One region of the Brucella sp. LJL56 genome, then DNA from elsewhere that is predicted to be linked to it. Evidence: riboswitches for the same ligand, from Rfam matches in the RefSeq annotation. Region 1 holds a riboswitch; each other region holds the start of a gene.

Region 1 (4,802 bases):
GGGGTATGAGAAGCGCCGCAGCACATAGCCGAGGACACCGAACGCCAGAAGCAGCCCAAGCTCGAATGAGACCGGCAGGCCGAACAGCATCGAGGTTGAGGCATTCGCGCCAATGGTTCCAAGCGTGGCGAAAACCAGAATGCCCGCATAAAGCCAGTGACGCGGGATGGTGAGCATCTTCACCCACAAGCCGATCAGCGGCAGGTTGAGAACCAGCAACATCAGATTGGCTACGAGAAGGCTCGCCACCAGACCCCAGACCAGCGTGGCATTGGTCACGAACAGGAGAGGGCCGGGTTGCAGGCCGAACTGCTGGAAACCCGCCAACATGATTGCTGCGGTTGCCGTGGTTGGCAGCCCAAGCGTCAGAAGTGGCACGAGTGTTCCGGCAGCGGAAGCATTGTTGGCCGCCTCCGGTCCCGCAACACCTTCAATGGCGCCTTTGCCGAATTCCTCGGGATGTTTCGAGAACTGCCGTTCCGCCGAATAGGAAAGGAAGCTCGACACATCGGCGCCGCCTGCTGGCATGGCTCCGATCGGAAAGCCTATGGCGGTGCCGCGCAACCACGGCATCCATGAGCGCTTCCAGTCATTCTTCGTCATCCAGACGGAACCCTTGACGGCGATGACTTCATCTTCCGGTCTGAGCTTCTTCGACACGACCGCCAGCGTTTCGCCGATGGCGAACAGCGCGACCGCCAGTGTCGTGACATTGATGCCATCGAGCAGGTTCGGCGTTCCCATGACAAGGCGTGCCTGACCGGTCAACTGATCAATGCCGACGAGGCCGAGCGCCAGACCGATGAACAGGGATGTCAGGCCGCGCAGTGTGGAATCGCCAAATGCGGCCGAGACCGTCATGAAAGCCAGAAGCATGAGCGCGAAATATTCGGAAGGCCCGAAGGACAAGGCGAATTTCACGACCCAGGGCGCAACGAAGGCAAGTGCCAGCGTTGCGATCAGGCCCGCAATGAAGGAGCCGATAGCTGCTGTTGCAAGCGCCGGCCCGCCCCGTCCGGCGCGGGCCATTTTGTTGCCTTCAAGCGCGGTGACGATGGAGGCGCTTTCTCCCGGCGTATTCAGCAGGATCGACGTGGTCGAGCCGCCATACATGCCGCCGTAATAGATGCCCGCGAACATGATGAGGGAGCCGGACGGGTCCAGCTTGTAGGTAACGGGCAGAAGGAGCGCTACGGTGAGCGCCGGGCCGATGCCGGGGAGCACGCCAACGGCTGTGCCGAGCGTGACGCCGATCAGCGCATAAAGAAGATTCGATGGTTCAAGCGCCACCAGAAGTCCGTTGGCGAGAAGTGCGACAGTATCCATGAAAGCGCTCCGTCTCTAAACGAATTGTTCGAGCCAGCCGGACGGCAGCGATAGCTGCAGGCCGCGCGCAAAGATGAACCAGATCACGAAGGCGAAGACGATGCCGACGGGAACGCTGATCCAGAATTTGCGATAGCCGAAGCCGCGCGCGGTTGCTGCGAAAAGCAGGCCGGTGGACAGGGAAAAGCCGACAGTCTTCATCGTCAGCATCTGGATGGCCAGACCGCCGATGATCCATGCCATAGGGGCCATTTCCTGATGCTCACGCTCGGGAAAGTCGCCGCGAAGCGCTTCGAACACGGTCCAGACGGCAAGGCCGAACAATCCGGCTGCGACGACATAGGGAACGGTTTTTGGGCCAACCGGTGAGTAGCTCGTCACGTCGTTGCCGTAGGTCGTCGACCAGGCAATGGCAATGGCGACGGCTGCAAGAACGAGTGCGATGACAAGAGCGGCGAAATCTGGCGCCGCCCCTTCCGGGCGGCGCTTTTCCTGCTGGTCTGATCCTGTCATTTGACGAGGCCGATTTCCTTGAGGATGGTTTCAGTCGCGGCGACGTCCTTGGCAAGCTGCTCCTTGAACGCTGGACCGGCAAGATAGGTGTCCGCCCAGCCTTTATCCTTAAGCGCCTTCTGCCAGGATTCCGACTTCGCCATTTTCTCGATATCGGCATTGATGGCAGCTTCCTGTTCGGCAGTGATGCCGGGAGCTGCACCCACCATACGCCAGTTCTGGATCGAAACATCCACGCCGCCTTCCTTGAAGGTCGGTGCGTCGATGCCTTCCACGCGCTCGTCACTCGAAATGCCGATGATGCGCAGCGTACCAGCCTTGATCTGGGCTTCGAATTCGCCGTAGCCGGAAATGCCAACGGTCACCTGATTGCCGAGAATGGCCGCCAATGCTTCGCCGCCGCCGGAAAAGGCAATGTAGTTGACCTTGGTCGGGTCGACGCCTGCTGCCTTGGCAAAGAGGCCCGCGGTGATGTGATCGGTGCCGCCAGCGGAACCGCCGCCCCAGGAAACAGAGCCAGGATCGGCTTTCAGCTTTGCTGCAAGATCGCCAAGATTCTGGATGTCGGAAGCAGCGGGTACGACGATAGCTTCATATTCGCCGGTAAGACGAGCGATTGGCGTGATGGCATCAAGTGTCACCGGTGATTTGTTGGTCAGGATAGCGCCGACCATGACATAGCCGCCAACGATGAGCTGGCTTGGATCGCCCTTGTTCTGGTTCACGAACTGCGCGAGACCGATGGTGCCGCCTGCGCCCGGAACGTTGATGACCTGCACGCTGCCGGAAATCTTTTCGTCCTGAAGCGCGCTCTGCATCGTGCGCGCCGTCTGGTCCCAGCCGCCGCCCGGAGCGGCAGGCGCCAGCACTTTGTAGTCTTCCGCTGAAGCAGAACCCGCCATAGCCAACGCCGCTACCGACGTCAGGGCCAGAATAAATCTACGCATATGTCCTCCCAAATGGAATGTATGCCGCCCTCCGGCGGACCTCCCCAAGTCCCGCTCCTCTAGCGGGAGCAGACTACATGGAGATTAGCGAAAACAAATTCAATAGGCCAGCACATGCGACAATAGTTTGGCCGTAATTTACGTAACGGGCTTTCGAATCGCTTGAAAATAGTATGCCGAAATAGCGGGTGAGATGCGCTTGACGGCGACGATACGCCGACGTAATAGTGTAACGACGGTTCCCCGACCGAGAGCGAAGGGGATTAATAGGGAACACGGTGAGGACGACCCGAAAAGGGGCCAAGACCGTGGCTGCCCCCGCAACTGTAAGCGGATTGCCGTTCATCCTCGTGACGTTCAAAGCGTCATGCCACTGTGCCGGAGAAGCGCGGGAAGGCAGATGAACAGCAGATATTCGTGAGCCAGGAGACCTGCCGTCTAGTGTTGTCCATTGTCACGGGCGGGGATGCCCGGAGCAGGAGCTGGTTATGACAGATTTCCGCGTCGTAGGACGCATTCTTCCATCGTCATCGCATGATTTCGACGTGTCTCCGGATATGCCTGTCCGTCTTCTGCGCCGGATTCTTTCCGCTGCCTGACAGGGCGTCTTTCTCTCATCATTTCGGGGACTTTCATGAATATTCTCGGCAAGATGCCGTTTCGCGCCGCCTTTTGCGCGGCCGCATTTTTTTTCGCAGGCGGGGTGGCCGCACAGGCAGCGGAAACGCAATATCCGCTGACGCTGAAAAATTGCGGTCGTGACGTTACCTTCAAACAGGTACCCACCCGCGCGGTTGCGGTTGGTCAGAGCAGCACAGAAATTCTTTACAGCCTTGGCCTCGGCGACAGGGTTGTCGGCACAGCGGTCTGGTTTGGCCCTGTTCTCAAGGGCTTTGAGGAGGTGAACGCCAAGGTAAAGCGGCTTGCCGATAATGATCCCAGCTTTGAAAGTGTTCTGGCGCAGAAGCCGGATATCGTGACGGCAGATTTCCAGTGGCATGTCGGCCCGACAGGCATCGTGGCAAAGCCTGAGCAGTTCGAGGAACTGGGTATTCCGGCTTACACATCGCCATCCGATTGCGTTGGCAAAGACAATTCCGGCGGTGGCGACGGCGTTCGCACGGCAGCCTTCAAGATGGATATCGTCTATCAGGAAATTACCGAACTGGCGGAAATCTTCAATGTGCAGGAGCGTGGCGAGAGACTCGTCGCTGACTTGAAGGCGCGAGAAGCGGCTGCACGCGAGAAGGTCGGGTCTGCTGGCGGCAAGCTGTCCGCCGTCGTCTGGTTCTCCAGCACGCAGGTGGATGCCGATCCCTATGTCGCGGGCAAGTTCGGTGCGCCCGCTTATATTCTTTCGGCACTCGGCATCAAGAATGTGATCGACAGTGAGGAGGAATGGCCGACGGTCGGATGGGAAACGATTGCGAAATCGAACCCTTCGATGATCGTTGCTGCAAAACTGGATCGCCGTCGCTATCCGGCTGACGACATTGCCGTCAAGCACCAGTTTCTGGACAATGATGCGGTCACGAAGCTGATGCCTGCGGTCAAGGGCAAGCATGTCTTCGACATGGATGCGCAGTCGATGAGCACGTCGCTTCGCGTGATCGAAGGCATCGAAACGCTTGCCGCTGACATTGCCGCCTCGGACCTGAACAAGTGACGGCGCGGGCAGCGACAACGGGCTTCAAACAGAAGGGAAGGGCACGCTCCGGCGTGTTCTTTCTGGCCTTTTCGCTTGTCCTGTTGCTTTTTGCCCTTTGGCTTGGAGCTGCGATAGGCGAAACGGCGATACCGCTCGATGTGGTTGCGAAGACCGTGGCCAACCGGGTGTGGAATGCCGGATATCCGCTTGAACCCATCGATGAAGGGATCGTCTGGAGTTATCGCCTCAGCCGTGCTTTCATCGCGGCATGTTGCGGCGCGTCGCTTGCAATATCCGGCGTCATTCTGCAGTCGCTGCTTCGAAACTCGCTCGCTGATCCTTATATTCTGGGCATCTCCGCCGGTGCC
Region 2 (4,802 bases), on a different contig from region 1:
AGCGAAGGCGCGGACCTTGTGCTGGTGGAAGGGGCAGGGTCACCTGCAGAAATCAATCTGCGTGCTGGCGACATCGCCAATATGGGGTTTGCCACGCAGGCCGGCGTTCCCGTGGTTCTGGTCGGTGACATAGACAGAGGTGGTGTGATCGCGTCCCTTGTCGGCACCCATACTATTTTGTCCGAGCAAGACCGCGCGATGGTTCGTGGTTTTCTCATTAATAAGTTCCGGGGCGATATTTCTCTTTTCGATGACGGGCTCACTGCCATTACCCAATTTACCGGCTGGCGCTCGTTTGGCGTGGTTTCGTGGCTGAAAGCGGTATCGCGATTACCTGCTGAGGATTCGGTCGTTCTTGAACGGGCTACGCGCGGAGACAAGAAGTCGCTCGTGGTTGCAGTGCCGATGCTGCCACGTATCGCCAATTTCGATGATCTGGATCCGTTGAAAGCCGAACCTGACGTCGAGGTGGTCATGGTGCCGCCGGGTTCCAGTATCCCGGACGATACAGGTCTTGTCATTCTGCCCGGAACCAAATCAACGATCGCCGACTTGCTGGCATTTCGCGACAATGGCTGGGATCGAGAACTGGCTGCCCATGTCAGAGGAGGTGGCCATGTGCTGGGCATCTGCGGCGGGTTCCAGATGCTTGGTCGTCATATCAGCGACCCTGCCGGTATTGAGGGGCATATACGCGATATTCAAGGGCTTGGACTTCTGGATGTCGAAACCCTGATGGAGCCTGAAAAAGTGGTCCGCAATGTGGAGGCAACCTCGCTTCTCCATAATACGCCGCTGGAAGGCTATGAGATTCATATCGGGCGTACGACTGGACCGGATGTGGCGAGGCCCTTTGCGCGTATTGCCGGGCATGACGACGGAGCGATATCGCCGGACGGGCGCATCATGGGAACCTATCTTCATGGTGTTTTCAACACAGACGAGTTCCGCAGGCGATTTCTGGAGAGCCTTGGCGTACGCGGCAGCTCAGTGAACTACCGCGCTGGTGTCGAGGCCGCACTGGATGAACTGGCCGGGGAGCTGGAAACCTGTCTTGATATTGATGCGTTGTTTAACTTGAGGTGAAAATCAGTTCCACGTCCGATACGTGTCGGCTACGATTGACGCCGATGGGCCGAAAGCCTAGTGTTGGAACCATGCAACAGGTTTTGCCGGGACGAATCCCGGTAATACCAAAAGGGAATGCGACGGACGGACCCATGCCGGGCGTCTTTATCGCAGCCGACCCCGCGACTGTAGAGCGGAGAGGGATGAGGCAAGCCGGGCAACCGGTGGCCACTGGGAGTTTGAAACTTCTGGGAAGGTAGCTTCAATCCTTACGACCCGTGAGCCAGGAGACCTGCCTGTTGCGTGAGGGCATTGAGCCTGAACCCCATGGGAGGTTTTTCCCTGCTGCCTGCACGGAGGTTGTCATGGCTGCACGTACTCAAAATTCTGTTTCCAGCACACTTGCAATGCCGCTCGCTGCCCGTCTGGGCACGGCTGTCGTTTCACTGCTTCTCGGCGCGTTCCTGATTTATGGCGTGGGGCTTGCCCATTCCGACGCGCTGCACGATTCGGCACATGACACGCGTCATTCCTATGGTTTTCCCTGCCACTGAGCAGTCGACCATCTTTCGGAATTGAATAAGCAAGGCTCGATGGTGGATGGCCATCGGCGCGAAATTGCTATTGAGGGACAGAAATGTTGATCCGTTATTTATTGGCGACGCTTGCCGCCGGTCTTCTGGCCGGGCTGCTGGTTACTCCCGCCATGTATTTGAAGACCGTGCCTTTGATCCTACAGGCCGAAACCTATGAAGAGGCTGGCGGTGGCCATAGCCATGGTGAAGCGGAAGCCGCACCACACGATCATGGTGCCGCTGCCGCAGATGCGGAAGAAGAAGGGGCTGAACTGCCATTTGGGCGGCTGGGTAATACGCTTCTTGCCAATCTTGTTGCCGGAGCCGGTTTTGCCCTCCTGCTGGGCGGCGTAGCCTTGCTTCTCGGTCGCCGCATTACAATGCAGAATGGTATTTATTGGGGTATTGCGGGCTTCTTTGCGGTCGCGTTTCTGCCTGCATTGGGATTATCGCCGGAACTACCGGCAATGCCTGCCGCTGATCTAGCCGAACGTCAGCTCTGGTGGATTGCAACCGTGGTGCTCAGCGGTCTGGGGCTCTATCTCATCATGTTGCGCCAGGAAATCTGGGCAAAGATCCTTGGGCTGGTGCTGATCGTGGCGCCGCATCTCTATGGCGCACCGCATCCGGAAGATACTTCATCGCCGATTCCGTCGTTGCTTGCTTCGCAATATGCAGTCGCATCGCTGGCGACTAACCTGTTCATGTGGGCGGTGATCGGCCTCGCACTCGGCTGGTTCATCCAGCACTATGCATCGTCCGAGATTGAAGGTTGATGAAAATGGCTTCGCCGGGAAAATCGGTTCTGGTCCTCGGCGGAGCCCGTTCGGGCAAGTCGTCATATGCCGAAAAGATGGTTGAGACATCGGGGCTTAAACCACTCTATCTGGCAACAGGACGCGCTTTCGACAAGGAAATGGAAAGCCGCATTGCCATTCACCGCGACCGACGTGGTTCTGAATGGCAGACGGTGGAGGAGCCGCTTGATCTGGTCGGTGCACTTGGATTGCACGCTGCCGAGGATCGGTTCGTTCTGGTCGATTGCCTGACCTTGTGGCTGACCAATCTGATGATGGCTGAACGAGATATAGCGACCGAGACCGCGAGTCTTGTTGCCCTCTTTCCGGACCTTGCTGGACCTGTGGTTTTTGTTTCGAACGAAGTTGGACTTGGGATCGTGCCGGAAAATCGCATGGCACGGGAATTTCGCGATCATGCAGGCTTTATGCATCAGGCAGTGGCCGCGGTTGCGGATGAAGTTTATTTCATGGCGGCAGGGCTGCCGCTCAAGATGAAGGGATAAATCGATGCAGGGACAGAAAATTCCCGCGACAGTCATTACGGGTTTTCTTGGCTCGGGCAAAACGACGATGATCCGCAACCTGCTGGAAAACGCCAACGGAAAACGCATCGCGTTGATCATCAATGAGTTTGGTGATCTCGGTGTTGATGGCGGTATTCTGAAAGGTTGCGGTATCGAGGCCTGCCGCGAAGAAGATGTGATCGAGCTCAACAATGGCTGCATCTGCTGCACCGTTGCCGATGATTTCATTCCGACCATGACCAAGCTTCTGGATCGCGCTGATCGTCCCGATCATATCGTGATCGAGACCTCCGGTCTGGCATTGCCGCAGCCACTCGTCGCCGCATTCAACTGGCCGGAAATCAAGACGCAGGTAACAGTCGACGGTGTGGTAACCGTGATTGATGCGGCAGCCGTCGCCGAAGGCCGTTTTGCTGATGACCACGACAAGGTTGATGCACAGCGGGCAGCGGACGAATCTCTTGATCATGAAAGCCCCTTAGAGGAACTTTTTGAAGATCAGATTCATGCAGCCGATCTGATTGTCCTCAACAAGGCCGATCTGATTGACGCTTCAATGCTTGACGGTGTTAAGGCCGATGTGGCCGAGCGTTCGTCGCGCCGGGTGAACATGGTTCCTGCGAGCTTTGGCAAACTTGGAGCTGATGTTTTGCTCGGCCTTGGCGTTGGCACTGAAGACGACATCGCCAACCGCAAATCCCACCATGAAATCCATCATGCAGATGGACATGAGCACGATCATGACGAGTTCGAGAGCTTCGTGGTCGAAGCTGGCTCTGTGACCGATCCCAAGCTATTCACGGAAAAGCTGAAAGCAGTCATTGCAGAGCACGATATCCTTCGTTTGAAGGGCTTTGTCGATGTGCCGGGTAAGCCGATGCGTCTGGTCGTGCAGGCAGTCGGCCCACGCATCGAGCATTATTTCGACCGTCCATGGGGCAAGGATGAAGCGCGCTCCACGCGACTGGTTGTGATCGGGTTGCATGACATCGATGAAGCAGCCATCGCCAAGGCAGTGAAAGACGCTGTCTGACCGATGCATCTTCTTCTTGCCCAGAAAGGAACAATCAGCGACGGCAATGAAGCCGTCGATCTCGGCCAAACGCCGGGAGAGATATTGTTCCTTTCCGCCGCTGATACCGAACTTGCCAGTCTGGCGCAGGCGCATAAGCTTGCGCCAGGCCTACCGAGTCTACGGCTGGCCAATTTCCTGAGCCTTACCCATCCCATGTCGGTTGACGCCTATGTGGAGCGCACCGCCAGATATGCCAAGCTTATCGTTGTGCGCATCATTGGTGGCGAGACCTATTGGCCTTACGGGCTGGAAGCACTGCATGCATGTGCCGTCAATCACGGTATCAAGATTGCCGTGTTGCCGGGAGACGACAAGCCTGATCACGGGCTGGACCGGTTTTCGACTATATCCGCCCATGAACGAAATGAACTTTGGCAGTATCTGATCGAGGGCGGTGCGGCGAATACCGGCGCATTCCTTCACTATTGCGCTGCGCTGATTTCAGGTTCCGAGAAGCCGGAAAGTGCAGCACCGCTGCTCAAGGCTGGTCTGTGGTGGCCGGGAGAGCATGTCTCCTCGCTGGACAGCATCGGCTCGCACTGGAGCGATGCAAAAGCACCTGTGGCTGGAATCATCTTTTATCGGGCGCTGGTGCAGAGCGGACAAACGCAGCCCGTCGATGCGCTGATTGCTGCTTTGCAGGCGAAAGGCCTCAATCCGCTTCCGATATTCGTTTCGAGCCTCAAGGATCGATTGTCGGCGGCGGTCGTCGATGGTCTGTTCGAGGATTGTCCGCCGGATATCGTTTTGAATGCTACTG
Region 3 (4,802 bases), on a different contig from region 1:
ATATAGGTGACAAAGGCCGCTGAACGCTCTTCCGTCGTGCCTTCGGATTTCTCCAGCAGCAGATCGGCAAGCTCTGCATATAGCTTGGCTGCACCCGCCATATTGTAGCGCAGCACCGGACCAAGCATCAGCGCATTGGAAAGACCATGCGGCACATGGTAGTGGCCGCCAAGCGGGTAAGCCAGTGCATGAACAGCGCCGACTGGCGAGTTGGAAAAAGCCTGACCGGCATAGTTGGCACCAAGCAGCATGGCCTCGCGGGCATGGCGATCATTGCCGTTTTCGCAAGCCGCGATCAGGTTGGCCGAAAGAAGCTTCAGAGCTTCGCGAGCAAACGCGTCGGAGAGCGGGTTCTTCTTGATCCGGCTCGTATAGGCTTCGATGGCATGGACCATGGCGTCGATACCGGTCGCGGCCGTATGAAGCGCAGGCAGGCCGCAAGTCAGTTCCGCATCGAGGATCACGAAGTCGGCGTAAAGCTGACGGGCAACAACACCCATCTTCGTCGTCTCACCGGTGGTCAGAATGGTGATGTTGGTGACTTCCGACCCAGTTCCCGCCGTAGTCGGAATCTGGATCAGCGGCAGGCGGCTGCCCTGCACCTTGCCGATGCCGTACAGCTCGGAGAGTTCCTGTTCGGAGACAAGCAGTACGGCTGCAAGCTTGGCGATATCCATGGATGAACCGCCGCCCAGGCCAAGCACAAGGTTACAATCAGCAGCCTTGGCCTGTTCGACGCAGGCTAACAGCACGGATTCCGGTGGATCGGCCACCACATCATCGAAAACGCTGATGCCGAAACCGGCTTTTTCCAGCGAAGCCAGTGCATCATCGAGGACACCGGCCTTGTGCAGCCCCTTGTCCGTCACGATCAGAATCTTGCGTTCGGAAAACCGTTCGCCGAGGATTTCGCCGAGGCGCTTTGCGGCGCTCCATTCGACGAGCATCGAGCCGACCGTATCGAACGAAAATGGCTTGATCTTTGTTGTCATCATTCCACCCTTATCACTTTTACCAGCGCCGAGGTCTCTCATTTCCTCTCCGGCACACAACGCTGGGGCCTATTCCGGAAACGCTTCTGTCTTGGGAAGGAAGCGCCCCCTTATTCTCCGATGCAGCCGATGCATCGACAGCTCTGAATGGAAAGCCTTGGGAGAAGCCTTCGATCGTTCAATATACTGAACAATGTTCAAAACTGAACGATCGATACAGGATAAGAAGCTGAACTGTCAATTTCTCCCTTCGGCTAAGACGCTGAAAACATCTCCTGGAAGCTGACAGGTGAGACCTGCTGGAACATAAGCGGTTGAAAATGTTGCCAGTTATTCGTCGGTCACACGGTTTTGTGAATGCTTCATTCAAAGCAATTTACCGGGCTTCGCCTGATTGCCGTGCGTTATGGGCGAAGCGCATCGCCCGCGCCAGCGATAACACGTATCGCGGATCGACGGTCTGGTCATCGCCGTCATTCTATCGAGCAGGGTCTAAATCGCTGGACGTGCGGATTGTACAGCTTGTACCCTGCTTGTCTTATCGATAGGCAGGGAGGGCCTGGCATGGACGTGACGATCATAACGGGAGCATCAGATGGTATAGGCGCTGAAGCCGCACGGCAAATTGCCCGGCGCGACCGTACCAACGCTGCTCTTGTGCTTGCTGCGCGTAATGTCGAAAAGCTGGAAAATCTGGCCACCGAGTTACGACAACTGGGTAGTTCCGTTCTTGTGGTGCCGACCGATGTGAAAGATCGTGCTGCCTGTATCGCCCTGATCGGGAAGGCCGCTGCCGCTTTCGGTCGCATCGATACGCTGATCGTGAATGCGGGTATGTCAGCACATGCTAATTTCGCCGAGATCGAGCCGGATGACCTCAACTGGATGCATGAGTTGATGGAGTTGAACTACTGGGGCAGCGTCTGGCCCATTCATGCAGCGCTTCCCCATCTTGCCGCAAGCAAGGGGCGGATCGTGGCGGTGTCATCCGTCGCCGGATTGATCGGCGTGCCGGGTCGCACGGCCTATAGCGGAACGAAGTTCGCTCTTTCAGGTTTTTGTGAGGCGCTTCGCGCGGAACTACAGCCGAGCGGCATATCCGTCACCATCGTTTATCCGGGCGTCGTCAAAACCGACATTCGCAAGGTAGGTTACAGCGCAAGCGGCGGCGCACTGGCAACGAGCGGTGTGCGGGAAGATGACATGATGTCCGTCGAAGAAGCTGTACGGCTGATGCTGGAAGGTGTCCATGCGCGCAAGCGCGAAGTGCTGATGACCCGCCAGATGCGATTCGGACGCTGGCTCAAACTCATCGCTCCGGCGATGGTCGACCGTATGGCCCTGAAGGCCATCAAGCCGGAATTCAGACCAAAGCCTATTAGACCTGCAAATTAAGACTGCGCTGGTCCCAGCTAAGATGTTGCAGGCTGATTCAATCTACCTGTTGACCAGTTTTTAACTTAGACTACTATATATAGTGTTCTAGGTTCTTTCGATTCGTTGAGTCGAAAGCTAAGACGGGAATCCGGTGCGTTTCATCCATGACGGATGCGGCAATGCCGGAGCTGCCCCCGCAACTGTAAGCGGAGAGTTCTGTTCATCATGTCACTGGCATAGGCCGGGAAGGCGGGCAGAAACGTTGATCCGTGAGCCAGGAGACCTGCCTTGAACGAGTACGTCCACGGGCGGGGTGTCCGGTTGGCGCGCAATCTTGTGTGGCAAGCTATTGTCTTGCAGATTGCTGCCCCGAACTTCCCGCTCATAGCTTCGGGGTGAAGTCCATGTCCAGTCTGTTTAGTTTCGGTTCCGGTCCTCCCTTCGAGGCATAGTTTGTTGTGGTCAGACTGCTCGTCGTGGCGGCTGACCGGTTTCCTATCTTGTGCTTTTTGACGCGCATCTTGCGATGCGCGAACGGCTCTTTGCGTCTCCCAATCAGTGAGGAAGAAATGAACGTCACCGTTTACAGCAAGCCCGCCTGTGTCCAGTGCACCGCGACCACGCGTGCCCTCGATCGCCAGGGTATCGAATATGAAGTTATCGATATTTCCGCCAATGCCGGCGCTTTCGATCTCGTTCAGGGGATGGGCTATCGTCAGGTGCCGGTGGTCGTTGCCGGGGAATCCCATTGGGCGGGCTTCCGGCCCGATATGATCAGTGCTCTCGCCTGAGAGTTGCGATCTCATGAGCCTGATCGTCTATTTCTCCAGCCGGTCGGAAAATACGCACCGGTTTGTTGAGCGGCTTGGAATGCGGTCGAACCGTATCCCGATGGACGGTTCGGGCGGATGGCAGGTGCGCGAGCCATTTATACTGGTGACGCCCACATATGGCGGCGGCGGTTCCAAGGGCGCTGTTCCCAAGCCGGTAATCCGCTTCCTCAACGACGAGAACAATCGCTCTTTCATCCGCGGCGTCATCGCCGCGGGGAACAGCAATTTCGGCGAAGCCTTCTGTATCGCCGGCAATATTATCTCCGCCAAATGTCAGGTTCCCTATCTCTACCGCTTCGAGCTTCTGGGAACCGATGAGGACATTGGCAATGTCAAAAACGGGATGGAACGATTTTGGACACGGCAGACACGACCCTGATCCGGGAGCGCGAACCACGGCCAGTGGCGCAGGATGCGCCTCTAGCGGTGAATTCCAACAGCAACAAACCGTCAAAATTCTCGGACGGGCTGGATTATCACGCGCTCAACGCGATGTTGAACCTTTACGATGACGAGGGGAAAATCCAGCTTGATCGCGACCGGCAGGCCGCGCGGCAGTATTTCCTCCAGCACGTGAACCAGAACACTGTCTTTTTTCATAATCTGCGGGAAAAGCTCGATTATCTGGTGACGGAGGGATACTACGAACAGGAGGTGCTGGATCAGTATTCCTTCAATTTCGTGCGTGACCTTTTCGACGAAGCCTATGCGAGAAAATTTCGTTTTCCGACATTTCTAGGCGCGTTCAAGTATTATACCAGCTACACGCTGAAAACCTTCGACGGAAAGCGCTATCTGGAACGCTATGAAGACCGCGTCTGCATGGTGGCATTGGCGCTGGCGCGCGGTAGTGAACAGCTTGCGCGCGATCTGGTTGATGAGATCATTTCGGGCCGCTACCAGCCTGCGACACCCACATTCCTCAATGCAGGAAAGAAGCAGCGCGGCGAGCTTGTCTCCTGCTTTCTGCTGCGGGTCGAGGACAATATGGAGTCCATCGGCCGCTCCATCAATTCGGCCTTGCAATTGTCGAAGCGTGGCGGGGGTGTGGCGCTGAGCCTCACTAATATCCGTGAGACGGGCGCACCTATCAAGCAAATCCAGAACCAGTCATCCGGTATCATTCCGGTGATGAAACTTCTGGAGGATTCCTTTTCCTACGCCAATCAGCTTGGCGCGCGGCAGGGCGCTGGCGCAGTCTATCTGCACGCACATCACCCGGATATCATGCGATTTCTCGATACGAAACGCGAAAATGCAGACGAGAAAATTCGCATCAAAACCCTGTCTCTCGGCGTGGTCATACCGGACATTACCTTCGAGCTCGCGAAGAACAACGAGGATATGTACCTCTTCTCCCCCTATGATGTGGAGCGGGTTTACGGTGTGCCTCTCACAGAGGTTTCGGTCACGGAAAAATACCGCGAAATGGTCAACGATGCGCGGATTACCAAGAAGAAGATCAGCGCGCGAGAGTTCTTTCAGGTTCTGGCCGAAATCCAGTTCGAATCCGGCTACCCCTACATCATGTTCGAGGACACGGTGAACCGCGTCAATCCAATCGACGGGCGCATCACCATGAGCAACCTCTGTTCGGAAA
Region 4 (4,802 bases), on a different contig from region 1:
TACAGTACTCCGGTATCATCGACCCGGTGTCGTCGCTGCAAGGTGCAGGCGCGTTCATTGGTAAAATCTATCCGGCGACCTATTTCGTGACCATTTCGCGCGGGGTTTTCTCCAAGGCGTTGGGGTTTGGCGATCTCGCAAGTTCGTTTTTACCCTTGTTGATCGCGGTGCCGGTGCTCATGGCGCTCGCGATTGTTCTTCTCAAGAAACAGGCGAGCTAAGATGCGGATATCCAACATATTCCAGCTTGGCGTGAAGGAACTGCGCGGTCTCGCGCGTGATCCGATGTTGTTGATCCTGATCGTTTATGCCTTTACGCTTGCGATCTATACGGCATCAAAGGCGATGCCTGAAACTCTTAACAATGCGGCAATAGCGATTGTCGACGAAGATCAGTCGCCGGTTTCCAGCCGGATAACGACGGCATTCTATCCGCCATATTTTGTGCCTCCGAAGCTGATTTCGTCTTATGAAATGGATGCCCGGATGGATGAGGGGCTGGATACGTTCGCGTTGAACATACCGCCGAATTTCCAGCGCGATCTTCTGGCAGGCCGTTCGCCGACAATCCAGCTCAATGTCGATGCAACCCGGATGAGCCAGGCCTTTACCGGGGGCGGCTATGTGCAGTCAATTGTGTCGAGTGAGGTGAGCGAATTTCTTAATCGCTATCGCGGTAGCGCACAAGCGCCTGTCGAACTCAATCTCAGAGCGAGATTCAATCAGGATTTGAACAAGGGCTGGTTCGGTGCAATCAATAACGTGATTTCATCCGTTACGATGCTGTCGATCATCCTGACGGGCGCAGCCCTTATTCGAGAACGCGAACATGGAACCATTGAACACCTGCTGGTGATGCCGGTAACGCCGGTTGAAATCATGGTCAGCAAGATATGGTCCATGGGGCTCGTCGTGCTGGTTGCTTCTGCTTTTGCGTTGGTCTTCGTAGTGCAAGGGCTGCTTGCCGTCCCGATCTATGGGTCGGTATCGCTGTTTCTCGTGGGCGCAGCGCTCCAGCTTTTTGCGACGACCAGCCTTGGCATTTTCCTGGCAACGGCGGCTGGTTCCATGCCGCAGTTCGGAATGCTACTGATGCTGGTGCTTCTGCCGTTACAGGTGCTTTCAGGGGGGACAACGCCCCGTGAAAGCATGCCCGAGATCATCCAGACAATCATGCTGGCCGCGCCGAATACGCATTTCGTCATATTGGCGCAATCGATCCTGTTTCGCGGGGCAGGGCTGGGCGTGGTCTGGCCGCAATTTCTGGCACTGATCGTCATTGGTTCTGTGTTGTTCTACTTTGCGCTTCAGCGTTTCCGTGCATTTCTGCGATAGGAAAGACCTTTGAAATCATGAGGCTGAATCCATTCCTTGCGAATGTGCTTCAGTTTTCTGTGCTGGATTGCGCTTTAAAGCGTGTCGCATTTTATCACACGCATATGACACGCTATAAGCTTTTGTTTTCATGCATGTCTTTATCCCAAAGCCGGTTCCCACTTTAGGGAGACATGCTTTAATAGAGTTGCGAATCCTTAACCATGTTGCTATCGACTTGATCAGGAAACGGTTCCGCTGTTCAGGCGGATGAAAAGGGAACACGGTGAAGCCATCTGGCTGATGCCGCGACTGCCCCCGCAACTGTAACCGGAGAGCTATCCTCCATAGCCGTGCAAGCGGTGAAAGCCACTGAGAGCATTCGATGCATTCGGGAAGGCGGAGGGGAAGCGACGACCCGGAAGTCAGGAGACCTGCCGTATCTGGTCACCCATGCGTGGACACGGGGTGTGTTCAGGCGCGGCTGCCCGTGGCGGTGACATTGTTGAAATGTTGCCGTTGGGAAGAAGGGCGTTTTGCGCTGCCATTGCTTCAACCTGCGGTGAGAGGAAATGCCGTTTATCGGTCTCCGGTTCGGCGGGTTGAGGGAAAATGTGCCTTATAAAATCATCGGTTCTACTCGTATCGGCCAGCGTTCTTGCGTTGCCGTCCACGACGCTTGCTCAAAATCTGCCAGATGGCGACGGCAGCGTTGTTCTCGATACAATCGTGGTCACGCCATTGCGCCGCGCATCTTCGCTGCAGCGCTCGACTTCGTCTGTGACTGTTATCGATTCAGCAGATATCGAACGGTCGGCTGCTCCCGATCTGCAGTCGCTGCTGAAGTCCTATAGCGGTATCTCCATAAAGACGAATGGCGGTCAGGGTTCTTCCGCCGGAATTTTTGTTCGTGGAATGTCTTCTGATCAAACAGTTGTTCTGGTCAATGGCGTGCGCACCGCGTCGGCAACGAGTGGCTCGACCGCGCTTTCCAATATTCCTCTAACCTCTATCGAGCGCATCGAAATCGCCAAGGGGGCTCATTCTGCACAATATGGCGCTGATGCCATGGGTGGGGTGGTCAACATTATCACCAAGCAGGGTGGAGCCTGTGGTGAACGCCCTTGGTGCGGCAGTCTTTCTACCGGCGTCAGCCATCCCTGGGGCGGCTATACATCCGGGTCCATTCAAGGACGCAGCAGCGACGGCATCGACTATGCTTTCGGCGCGGCGGTCACAGGCACGCAAGGGTATGACTTTACCGCGCCCGACGCCTATGGCCATGAACCGGATCGCGACGGGTTTTTGCAGGGCTCTTTCAACTTTGCCCTGTCGAAGGATTTCGACTGGGGTAAAATTTATGCGGATGGTCTCTTCAGTCGGGGACGCAACCAGTACGACGCCAAAGCGCCATCGCCGAACCAGGCTGACAGCACAGCATTTACCGGCAAGATCGGAACGCGTGTCGATCATACGGCAGATTGGTCGTCTACGCTGGAGTTCAGCACGGGCATCGACAGCAGCCGTAACTTCCGCAAGGGCGTGAGTGGATCCGATCGGTTTGAAACCAAGCGTTATGGTGTCTTTGCCTCGACAGAAAAGAGTTTCGATACGGGCAAGGTCGGCCACACCGTGACCGCTGGTGTGGAAGCCTATCGCGAGGAGATTAACACCACCGTTGCTTATGATGAAACCAGCCGCGATCTGGCCGCCATATTCGGACAATATTCGCTCGAATACGAGGCGCTGCGTTTCGATGGCGGATTGCGTTATGATCACAACAGCCAATTCGGCGATGTCGTCACCTATAATCTTGGTGTGAGCTATGAAATTCTGCCCGATCTGGTGCTACGGTCTTCTTACGCTACCGGTTTCCGCGCGCCGACGTTCAATGATCTCTATTATCCTTTGTCGGGAAATCCAGATCTAAAACCCGAGAAATCGGGCTCTTATGAACTGGGTTTAAACTGGCAGATAAGTTCCGGCACCAGTTTGGATATGGCATTCTACGACACCCGGTTAAGGCAGGGTATTAGCTGGAGAGAGGACGAACAAACACATTTGTGGTTGCCAGTAAACGTTGATCGAGCTCACATAACTGGGTTTGAAGCGACGCTTGACCACCGCTTCAACGAACAGTGGGGTGTCAAGGGTTTAGTGGACCTTAAACGGCCTATTGATGAAGCCACAGGAAACGATCTTCCCTATCGCGAACGTTTTAAGGCTGCGGCTGAGGTTAATTTCACACCAATTGAGAAGCTCGATCTTACCGCAAGATTGATCTATGGCGGTTCGCGCTATGCTGACGCTGCTAACAGAAAGAAGCTTGGTGATTATGTGACTGCTGATTTCGTCGCGCTCTATTCCATCGACAAGCAATCACAATTGAAATTCTCTGTCGAGAACATCTTTGACAAGGATTATCAGACCAGCTCTGGCTATATTGCACCGGGACGCACCATCAATATCGGGTTGACCCGGAATTTCTGAGGCTGCACAGAGAATGAAAAGGGCATCCGTAGAATGGATCACCAGCTTCTGCCTTGCGGTTGGGCTGGCCCTTTTTGTTCGAAATTCAGCAGACGCAGTGGAAATCCCCCAACGCGTCGTTTCCATCAATGTATGTACCGATCAACTCGCATTGCTACTGGCGAGCAAGGGGCAGTTGCAGTCGGTTTCCTATCTGTCGCAGGACCCGGAACTGTCCGTCATGGCTGCGAAAGCCCGGAAGTTGACGGTCAATCATGCGCAGGCAGAAGAAGTTTTTCTGATGAAACCTGATCTTGTGCTGGCCGGAACATTCTCGTCAAGGGCAACGGTGGGGCTGTTGCGCAGACTGGGTGTCCGTGTGGAAGAGTTCGCGCCCGCCCGTTCGTTCGACGATATAGAAGATCATCTGCGTCGCATGGGTGAGTTGCTCGGAAGACAGGCGGAAGCGAGCTCGGAAGTCGATAAAATGAAAGCTGCTTTGGCGGCAATTCGCCCTCCAGCTCGCCGCAAGACGGTCGCGCTTTATTATGCCAACAGTTACACGTCAGGTCGGGGAACACTGGTTGATGAGGCTGTGCATCTTGCCGGGCTTGATAATCTGGCCGATAGGGTGGGCGTCAGTGGTTCTGCTCCGTTGCCCTTGGAAAAGCTGCTGCTCGAAAAGCCGGATATCCTGGTGCGTAGTTCAAGAGATCGTGCACCTGCGCTGGCTTTCGAGAATTTTGAACATCCAGCGTTACAGGCGCTTGAAAAACAGGCGAGGCCAGTGACGATAGCGGATAATCTGACGGTTTGCGGTGGTCCATTCAGCGTCGAAGCTGTGGCAGAACTTGCGGAGGCGGCGCGTGACTGAACGGAACCGCTTCTATCTTCTGCTCGTCGGACTGGCCATGCTTGTGGCTTTGCTTTTCATCGTTTCGTTGCTGACGGGGCCTGCTGCGATCGGTATGACCGACAGCCTCAGGGCGCTTTTCGGCGATGACAGCGAGATGATCGTA

Evidence for each region. Region 1 has a riboswitch for cobalamin ahead of ACYSN1_RS11015 (ABC transporter substrate-binding protein). Riboswitches for the same ligand answer to the same signal wherever they lie in the genome.
Region 2: linked by a shared signal. The riboswitch ahead of ACYSN1_RS17915 (CbtB domain-containing protein) and the one ahead of ACYSN1_RS11015 (ABC transporter substrate-binding protein) in region 1 are both predicted to bind cobalamin.
Region 3: linked by a shared signal. The riboswitch ahead of nrdH (glutaredoxin-like protein NrdH) and the one ahead of ACYSN1_RS11015 (ABC transporter substrate-binding protein) in region 1 are both predicted to bind cobalamin.
Region 4: linked by a shared signal. The riboswitch ahead of ACYSN1_RS17710 (TonB-dependent receptor domain-containing protein) and the one ahead of ACYSN1_RS11015 (ABC transporter substrate-binding protein) in region 1 are both predicted to bind cobalamin.

The regions. Positions count from the first base shown of each region.
Region 1 is NZ_JBTXLQ010000002.1:527,006-531,807, reverse strand. It holds gene ACYSN1_RS11030 (tripartite tricarboxylate transporter permease) at 1-1,326, opposite strand, end outside; gene ACYSN1_RS11025 (tripartite tricarboxylate transporter TctB family protein) at 1,342-1,839, opposite strand; gene ACYSN1_RS11020 (Bug family tripartite tricarboxylate transporter substrate binding protein) at 1,836-2,786, opposite strand; cobalamin riboswitch at 3,006-3,239, shown strand; gene ACYSN1_RS11015 (ABC transporter substrate-binding protein) at 3,421-4,452, shown strand; gene ACYSN1_RS11010 (FecCD family ABC transporter permease) at 4,449-4,802, shown strand, end outside.
Region 2 is NZ_JBTXLQ010000007.1:178,230-183,031, forward strand. It holds gene ACYSN1_RS17910 (cobyric acid synthase) at 1-1,086, shown strand, start outside; cobalamin riboswitch at 1,148-1,382, shown strand; gene ACYSN1_RS17915 (CbtB domain-containing protein) at 1,434-1,622, shown strand; gene ACYSN1_RS17920 (CbtA family protein) at 1,706-2,419, shown strand; gene cobU (bifunctional adenosylcobinamide kinase/adenosylcobinamide-phosphate guanylyltransferase) at 2,425-2,946, shown strand; gene cobW (cobalamin biosynthesis protein CobW) at 2,951-4,000, shown strand; gene cobN (cobaltochelatase subunit CobN) at 4,004-4,802, shown strand, end outside.
Region 3 is NZ_JBTXLQ010000003.1:203,831-208,632, reverse strand. It holds gene ACYSN1_RS12940 (iron-containing alcohol dehydrogenase) at 1-995, opposite strand, end outside; gene ACYSN1_RS12935 (SDR family oxidoreductase) at 1,557-2,387, shown strand; cobalamin riboswitch at 2,460-2,674, shown strand; gene nrdH (glutaredoxin-like protein NrdH) at 2,939-3,160, shown strand; gene nrdI (class Ib ribonucleoside-diphosphate reductase assembly flavoprotein NrdI) at 3,174-3,581, shown strand; gene nrdE (class 1b ribonucleoside-diphosphate reductase subunit alpha) at 3,557-4,802, shown strand, end outside.
Region 4 is NZ_JBTXLQ010000007.1:128,304-133,105, forward strand. It holds gene rbbA (ribosome-associated ATPase/putative transporter RbbA) at 1-221, shown strand, start outside; gene ACYSN1_RS17705 (ABC transporter permease) at 223-1,335, shown strand; cobalamin riboswitch at 1,548-1,770, shown strand; gene ACYSN1_RS17710 (TonB-dependent receptor domain-containing protein) at 1,927-3,804, shown strand; gene ACYSN1_RS17715 (ABC transporter substrate-binding protein) at 3,818-4,657, shown strand; gene ACYSN1_RS17720 (FecCD family ABC transporter permease) at 4,650-4,802, shown strand, end outside.